Regions from separate parts of the Blautia massiliensis (ex Liu et al. 2021) genome, predicted to be linked through region 1. Evidence: a T-box and tRNA genes for the amino acid it is inferred to sense, from the RefSeq annotation. Region 1 holds a T-box; the other holds one or more tRNA genes.
What was found. A T-box is a leader RNA that pairs with one kind of tRNA and senses whether it is charged. The one in region 1 lies ahead of proS (proline--tRNA ligase), so its partner is inferred to be a tRNA-Pro.
Positions count from the first base shown of each region.

Region 2: it has a tRNA-Pro gene. The T-box ahead of proS (proline--tRNA ligase) is inferred to sense a tRNA for this amino acid. The anticodon was not compared.

Region 1 is NZ_JBQHWA010000017.1:55,697-59,985, reverse strand. Features, by position in the region: gene proS (proline--tRNA ligase) at 1-1,134, opposite strand, end outside; T-box leader at 1,292-1,501, opposite strand; gene ACTNDQ_RS08675 (HD domain-containing protein) at 1,732-2,517, opposite strand; gene ACTNDQ_RS08670 (AraC family ligand binding domain-containing protein) at 2,468-3,178, opposite strand; gene sigE (RNA polymerase sporulation sigma factor SigE) at 3,283-4,008, opposite strand; gene ACTNDQ_RS08660 (sigma-E processing peptidase SpoIIGA) at 4,025-4,289, opposite strand, start outside.
Region 2 is NZ_JBQHWA010000001.1:113,587-117,875, reverse strand. Features, by position in the region: gene ACTNDQ_RS00535 (histidine kinase N-terminal 7TM domain-containing diguanylate cyclase/phosphohydrolase) at 1-1,983, shown strand, start outside; gene ACTNDQ_RS00530 (hypothetical protein) at 2,052-2,825, opposite strand; tRNA gene ACTNDQ_RS00525 (tRNA-Pro) at 3,088-3,162, shown strand; tRNA gene ACTNDQ_RS00520 (tRNA-Gly) at 3,190-3,260, shown strand; tRNA gene ACTNDQ_RS00515 (tRNA-Arg) at 3,279-3,352, shown strand; tRNA gene ACTNDQ_RS00510 (tRNA-His) at 3,358-3,431, shown strand; tRNA gene ACTNDQ_RS00505 (tRNA-Gln) at 3,442-3,513, shown strand; tRNA gene ACTNDQ_RS00500 (tRNA-Lys) at 3,525-3,597, shown strand; tRNA gene ACTNDQ_RS00495 (tRNA-Leu) at 3,665-3,744, shown strand; gene ACTNDQ_RS00490 (transglutaminase domain-containing protein) at 3,876-4,289, opposite strand, start outside.

The DNA.
Region 1 (4,289 bases):
CTCCTCGAAGGATACTGTGTATTTCTCACGGGTATCTCTTCTGCAGAGAACTGCCTGACCGTTCTCGATATCCTTCGGTCCACATTCCACACGAAGCGGGATACCACGCATCTCCTGCTCAGCAAACTTGAATCCCGGGCTCTTGTCTGTCGCGTCAACCTTTGCACGGATACCTGCTGCCTTCAGTGCTGCAAGAAGCTCGTCAGACTTCTCCATAACCCCTTCTTTACGCTGCTGGATCGGGATGATCACAGTCTGTACCGGAGCGATCCTCGGAGGAAGAACAAGTCCGCTGTTATCACCGTGAACCATGATGATCGCACCGATCATACGGGTTGTCATTCCCCAGGATGTCTGGTGAACATATTTCAGTGTATTATCTTTATCTGTGTACTGGATTCCGAATGCTTTGGCAAAGCCATCTCCAAAGTTATGGCTTGTACCGGACTGGAGAGCCTTACCGTCGTGCATCAGAGATTCGATGGTATAAGTAGCCTCAGCACCTGCAAATTTCTCCTTGTCTGTCTTCTGGCCTTTGATGACCGGAATCGCAAGAACTTCCTCGCAGAAGTCTGCATAGATGTTCAGCATCTGGATGGTACGCTGCTCCGCTTCCTCAGCTGTTGCATGAGCAGTATGTCCCTCCTGCCACAGGAACTCTCTGGAACGAAGGAAGGGACGTGTTGTCTTCTCCCAACGGACAACGGAACACCACTGATTATATACCTTTGGAAGATCTCTGTGGGACTGGATCTCTTTCTGGTAGAAATCGCAGAACAGAGTCTCAGAAGTCGGACGCACGCAAAGTCTCTCCTGCAGCGGATCAAGGCCGCCATGAGTCACCCATGCAACCTCCGGAGCAAAACCTTCTACATGATCTTTCTCTTTATCAAGAAGAGACTCCGGGATAAAGATCGGCATGTAAACGTTCTCTACACCGGTTTCTTTAAATCTGCGGTCAAGCTCATGCTGGATATTCTCCCAGATCGCATAACCTGCAGGTTTGATCGCCATACAGCCCTTAACACTTGTATAGCCACAGAGCTCAGCCTTCTTAACAACGTCTGTATACCACTGAGCAAAATCCTCATCCATAGATGTGATGGCCTGTACTAATTTCTTTTCTTTTGCCATGATAAATCTCCTTTTTCTTGTGATCTGTTACATATTGCCGACTGTCAGGCAGCCACAGCAATCCGGAATCCTTCCAGCTTACTCTTCTGTCCCATAAACCGTACACTGTATTTACAATCCCGTTTTACGGACAAAAAATAAGCCATCCAAATCCCTCACAAGGGACCGAATGACTTCGGCGGTACCACCCCAGTTAACAGCCTGAAAAGCTGTTCTCTCAACACCCGTTAACGCCGGAAACACACGCCACGCTTCAATCACGCAGAGCTCCGAGGCCGGTTCCACAGTTCACGCACAGGATCCTTCCACCAAAGCAGATCCCTCTCTGAGATAATTCCCTGTGTACTATTCTCATCATCGCCGTATCTTTGATATATTTTAGGCGAAAACCGCCTCAAAGTCAACCCCAAACAAAAAAATATAACAAGTCTCTCTGCTATGAGTTACTGCTCACTCCGTTCTCAGTAACACGCTTCGCGATGCACAGAATTTATGCTAATCGCATAAATTCGCGCGGTATGTCTCGGGTTTTCTGTGACCTTCGCTCACAAAAAACACCTCGCGGAACATTGCCAGTGAACAGTAACTGCTATGCTCCTATTCCTTCACAGACACAGCCGGCATCTCCAGATACCTGTTCAGATCTTCTGTGAGAATATGGAGCTTAGTTCTGGTATCCTGTTCCTGGTACGTCAGCCGGCCTGCGATCCTGGTGATATAATCCTCTTCTTCGATGATCTCACAGGTCTCAGGAAAATTGATATCATAATACTGTGCAAGATAAGATACCCAGTAATCCACCGGCACATGTCTGTCTACGGATAACACGGATTCTCTTCTGAGACAGGACTCCCACACTGCCGGTGAGATCAGCCCTTCTCCTGCAGCTTTCTCAGAGACTCCCAGCATGGCTTCAACAGACGCCTCCAGCTTTACTCTGCAGTTATCCAGCTTATCGGCATCCCGGATCAGTTTTGCATGGAAAAGTGTTCTTGCATCGTGGATTCCTTCCAGTTTGAAATCACTGTGCTTCCGAATTGCTGCATCGATCAGCTCATCAAATTTATCATCCTCCACGAAGCGCCGGATCAGCTTCTCCTCCCCGAAGAGAAGTTCTGCACCGAACACGGCATGATCCATGGTTCCCGGCTCAAAGCTGTGAAATCTACGGATCTGCTCAAAACGGCCAATATCATGAAGCAGACCGATCAGCTCCGCAAGTTCCACATCTTCACCGGAACATTCCATTTTTCTGGCGATCTCTCCTGCGTATTTCACCACGCCATAGGTATGTACGATCTTCAGACAAATCTGTTCATCCTCCCGGTCGTATTCATCCAGATATTTTTCGAATTCCTGTTTTGCATGTGCAATGTCGATCATTCTGCCACACCCCCTTCTTCTTTTGTTCATTCTGTAGCTCTGTAAACAGAATGATCACATAGCTTTCCATCACCTCTTCCATGCCGATATCCCGGGCATAATACTCAGATATGATCTGCTCCATGATCTCGCCCACCCGGTTGTTCCCATGGGTTTTAAAATACAGATATTGCTTTTTCTTCCTGCTTCTGGTCACTGATTCCACAAGGAACTCCGAAACTATTCCCTGACGCGGCATCCGGCTCAGAAAGGCAGTGTCAAAGAATTCCCGGCTCATAAGGATATTTACCAGAATATCGTTTTCACCGCCCGCCTCAATCGCATGCACTGCCTGGGTATCAAAAATACAGATATCGCCCTCGCTGGTAACGATCTTCTTCCCTTCTATGGTCTGACTGCAGCTTCCAGACCAGAGATAACAAAGCTCTATATAATCATGCTGGTGGGGCAGGACTTTTACATAGCGGTCCTGCCTGCTTACCACGATTTTTTCTCCCGGTGCCATAAACAGGCTTCCCTCAAAAAGATAAGTTCCCTGGCCGGCCTTTGCAAAACGGCAGGTATCCTGCCTTTGCAGTTCCTCCAGGGAAATCCCTTCCAAAATCTCTTTTTCTCTTGGTGTTACCTTTCTCAGATAACGGTCAAGCTCTTCTCTGTCCATCGTATTTCTTCAAGCTCCTCGTTTACCGGAAAATGACTGTTTCCGTTCTTTTTTTCAATATAACACGTTGTCCCTGTCCGGTAAACCGTTTTTTCCGGTTTTATCTATTCATACTTTACGATTTCTTTCCGCAGCCGCTTCATGATCCGCTTTTCCAGGCGGGAAATGTAGGATTGCGAAATTCCTAAAATATCCGCTACCTCCTTCTGTGTTTTCTCGCTTCCTTCCCGGTTTCCGATACCGAATCGCAGACGGATGATCATCTGTTCCCGCTTTGTCAGTTTGCTGATGGCTTTTCCAAGAAGTGCGATCTCCACCTCATCTTCCAGACGTCTGGAGATCACATCGTCATCCGTTCCCAGAATATCCGAAAGCAGCAGCTCATTTCCATCCCAGTCCACATTCAGCGGCTCATCAATGGAAACCTCCATCTTTGTTTTGCTGTTTCTCCTCAGATACATCAGGATCTCATTTTCGATACATCGTGATGCATAGGTAGCAAGCTTGATATTTTTTACCGGATCAAAGGTATTGATAGCCTTTATGAGCCCTATGGTTCCGATGGAGATCAGATCCTCCACACCTACCCCTGTATTATCAAATTTCTTTGCAATATAAACCACCAGCCGTAGATTATGCTCGATCAAAACCGACTTTCCCTCTTTTTCCTTTTCTGTTCCCAGCATTTCGATCACTTCAGCCTCCCGTTCCGCTGACAACGGCGCCGGAAGGATATCATTTCCACCAATATAAAAAACCTCTCCCGGACGATTGAACATAAATTTCCGGATCACCTGAAACGGATAGGATCTTGCAGCTGCTCTGTTCATAACATAAGCCCCCTTCTCAATTTAATAGTCTGGAATTCAAAAGTATCTCGTACTCTTCTCCCAAAGCTGAGGGCTCGGATGTTATGGCAAGCACCGGTTTTCCTACATGTACCACCCTTTCGGGAGTCTGGATCAGAAGTTCATCAAGGATCACTGCCAGCAGCAGTCCTTTTTTTCCATCTGCGGTATGACAGCTCAGAAAATGCGGCTGCAGACTGACAAATCCTGTATTTTCCAGTGCCTCTGGTTTATCTTTAATATCCATCAGTTTTTTCACCTGC
Region 2 (4,289 bases), on a different contig from region 1:
CCGGTATTTTCCGGATTCCCCATCGATATTGTCAGCGGTCTGATCAATGCTGTCCTGATGCTTTATGCATTGACCAGAAGACGGCTGTTCCAGATGCGCCGTCTTGCGTCAGATGGGGTTTGCTTTGGTGTGGGCGTGGTCCTGACGGTAGTACTGTTTATCAATCTTTCACCGTACCTGATGAGTTATATCCGAATGCTGCTCCCTGCAGCCAGTGAGTATCATGTGCTGATCTTTTCTTTCGTTTTTCTTATATCTGCATGGCTGGTCACAGTGCTGTGGAAATGTCTGATGAACAATGTTTTTATCAAAAAAGAGATCCAGCAGTCTCAGGAGCTGAAAGATTTCAGCCAGTCAGTATCCAGGACACTCCGGGTAGGAGAGATCCTGCGCAATACGGTAAATGTGCTGAAGGAAACTACCAATGCAGGACGGATCTATATTTGTCTGAGAGACAAAAAATCAGGGGAATATCAGGCTGTTTACAGCAACCGTCCGTTGAACGATCTGACCTTTTCGCTGAAAGCGGACAATCCGGTGGTCACCTGGCTTACCAGAAATGAGGACTGTGTGGTGATCCGGGATTTTCGTTCTTCCACAGCCTACAAATCCATGTGGGAGTCGGAGAAACATATGTTTTCAGAGTTGGGTATCGAATACTGTGCAGGTCTTCGACAAAATGATGATCTGGCCGGGATCATTGCGATTTCCGGTGACGGACACAGGAATCTGAACCATAATGACCTTGCCATGCTGTCTTCGGTCAGCTCAGTAGCTTCCATTGCCATCAAAAATGCCAGACTTTATGAGGCGGCATGGACTGAGGCAAGGACCGATGAACTGACGGGCCTTCTGAACCGGAAATATTTTTATGAGATCCTGGATGAGGAATACGAAAAAAATAAAGAGGGTTCGCTTGCACTGATCCTGTTCAATATTGATGATTTCAAGCTGTACAATCAGCTGTACGGAAATCAGCAGGGAGATGTTGCACTTCGAAAGGTGGCAGATATCATCCAGGCAAGCGTGGGAGAACAGGGATATGTGGCACGTCACAGTGCCAAGGAATTTGCGGTCCTGATGCCAAATTACGATATTTTTTCCGCCAGAAATCTGGCAGAATCCATACAGAAGCAGATCCTGCATATGCGCAACGATTCTGCAGACTACAAGCTGAAAATCCTTACGGTAAGCGTGGGGATCAGTGCGGCGCCTTATGCGGCACGCTCAGCAAAGGAACTCCTGGATAATGCGGACCTGGCAGTATATCATGTAAAGCGCAGCGGTAAAAACGGCATCGAGATTTTTGACACCATGCTGAAGGAAAGCCTGGATGAAGAAAATGCGGGTAAGAAATCCGATCATGAACATATTTATCAGTCCTATGAATCCACGATCTATGCGCTGACTGCAGCCATTGATACCAAAGATCATTATACCTTCGGACATTCCAACAATGTGGCTTATTACGCAACAAGTCTTGCGAAGGCGCTGAACTATACAACGGAAATGGTGGAGATCATCCGTCAGGCGGCGCTTCTTCATGATGTTGGAAAGATCGGGATCCCGGAGCATATCCTGAATAAAGAAGGCAAGCTTACGGATGAAGAGTATGAGATCATGAAAGGTCATGTGGAAGCGTCCATCGGGATCATCCGTCACCTTCCGTCGCTGGATTATGTTATCCCTGCGGTTATCGGTCATCACGAACGTTATGACGGAAACGGCTATCCAAGGAGGATCGCGGGAGAAGATATCCCGGCATCTGCAAGGATCCTCTGCATCGCAGATTCCTTTGACGCCATGACATCCAAACGTTGTTATAAAGAACTGATGCCAGTGGAAAAAGCTCTTCGGATCATAAGAGAAGAGGAAGGAAAACAGTTCGATCCGGATATGGCGGAGGTATTTATCCACATATTTCGGGAAGGAAAGATCCATCTTGCAGAACCGGCGGAGCTGAAACGGGAAGAAAAAGCATAAAGAATATTAAGATTACGGGTCTGACAAGCTATGTCAGACCCGTTTTTGTGAAGAATATGAAGAAAGCTTTATTTATCATCTCCGGTAAGGCGAAGTACATCCCGGATCTCATCCACATTCATATCCAGGATCACGGCAAGCTCATCAATGGTGAATTTGGTGGCGTCATCATCGTCTGTGAGTTCTTTAACCGCAGCCTCCAGGTTTTCTACCTTGGATACCAGATAGTCGTCACGGAATTTCTGCTGTGTCTGTTCCTCAATGGCATGAAGGATCCCGCTGCGGATACGACCACGCATCCAGGTATCGTTTTTCTCCTGTGGGTCTGTCTCTTTGAGAGACGCCAGAAGGGCCAGATTTGCCTCCTGAATGAGATCGGCCAGGTGGATTTCCTCACAGTTCAGTTCAGCGGCCATCTGGGCTGCCTGAGCCATGTAGAACTGTGTCAGTGCACCTTCGGCAGCAGTGTCTCCCTTTGCAAAGGCCTGAAAGAGGGACGCAAGATCATCCGGATCAAGTCCCTCCGGGGAAAAGCTTTCCATATAGTCACTGAGATAAGCCTGTTCCTCGGCAGTAAGAGCAGCACGGGTACCCGGAAGCTCTTCTTTGTCGCTGGATTCGGATGAAACAGCATCTGCTCTGGCAGCACCGGTGCCTTCATCGGCGCCTTCGATGGTGATCCCTTTTAATTTGAGATACTGAAGGATCTTTACAAGCTGTGAAGTGCTCAGATCCGATTCATCGAAATGGTCACGGATCTGCTGCTGGGAGAGCTGCTTATTGTTTTCCTCAGCGATGGCACAGATGTCATTAAGCTTCTGCTGAAATAATTTTATATCCATGTAAAAACATCTCCTTATTATTTGCTTTTTTTCTTGACTTTAATTATGGTTTCATGATACCATAAGCCAGTCGCAAATGACAAGAAAACCTTTAAATAGGCGGAAAAAACGTGAAAAAAAGTTTTTTTAAAAAAATTCAAAAAAGGTGTTGACATTTGTAGATTGCTATAATATAATATCACTTGTCGTCAGGCAGGAAACAAAAACGAAACACAAACGAAGACGACAACAACTTAATAAAAACCATAAGTAAATGGTACATCGGGGTGTGGCTCAGTTTGGCTAGAGCGCCTGGTTTGGGACCAGGAGGCCGCAGGTTCGAATCCTGTCACCCCGACTGCTGTAAACTTATTACCGCAAGCATGCGGGTGTAGTTCAATGGTAGAACACCAGCCTTCCAAGCTGGATACGTGGGTTCGATTCCCATCACCCGCTTCTCTGAGAAGAGAGCATGTGTCTGTAGCTCAGCTGGATAGAGCAACGGCCTTCTAAGCCGTGGGTCGGGGGTTCGAATCCCTTCAGGCACGTTGTGGTGGGTATAGCGCAGTTGGTTAGCGCGCCAGATTGTGGCTCTGGAGGCCCAGGGTTCGAATCCCTGTATCCACCCTTCGCCCATTGGGCTATCGCCAAGCGGTAAGGCACAGCACTTTGACTGCTGCATTCGCTGGTTCGAATCCAGCTAGCCCAGTCCTTTTTTATGGGGTATTAGCTCAGTCGGTAGAGCACTTGACTTTTAATCAAGTTGTCCGGGGTTCGAATCCCCGATGCCTCATTAGCGGAAAGCATTTGCTTTCCGTTATTTTTTTATCATCAGACAGGATGAAAATATAATTGAATATGCGGATATGGCGGAATTGGCAGACGCGCTGGTTTTAGGTACCAGTGGGCAACCGTGCAGGTTCAAGTCCTGTTATCCGCAGTGATCAAGAGGCTTTCTATAAATCTGATTTATGGAAAGTCTTTTAATTTTTAGAATTATATTCACAGAAAAATGCCACATATGCATAATGATATGTGGCATTTTGACTCTATCGAATTTTTTAAATGACGTTACAGTTTCTCCCCTTCATTTACTTCCTCAATAAACACCTTCCCTTCCGCCTGCTGTTCCGCAAAATGAAATCGCAGTACAGCCTGAGGCCAGTTGAGTGTGATGATGGCTTTTTTGTCCCGTGTCTTTCCTGCGGCTTGGATCTGATCTACAAGGTCTGCGAGGACTTCGCGGGTGAGATATCCGCCTCGCCAGTGGAAGGTGAATTCGCGGCCTTTTTTTGCGGCCTGGAGGGCACGTTTGTATACGTCTTCCAATTTGGTGAAGGACAGCTTTTTCTCGCGGTAATAAAAGTGGTTTCCATCCGGGCAGGGGGGTGCCGGAGCAATCAGTGGTTCATGGTCACGGAAGATGTTTTTGTCATCCAGATTAAAATAATCGTAACGGATACTGGTTGAGCCGTCTTCGTTTTT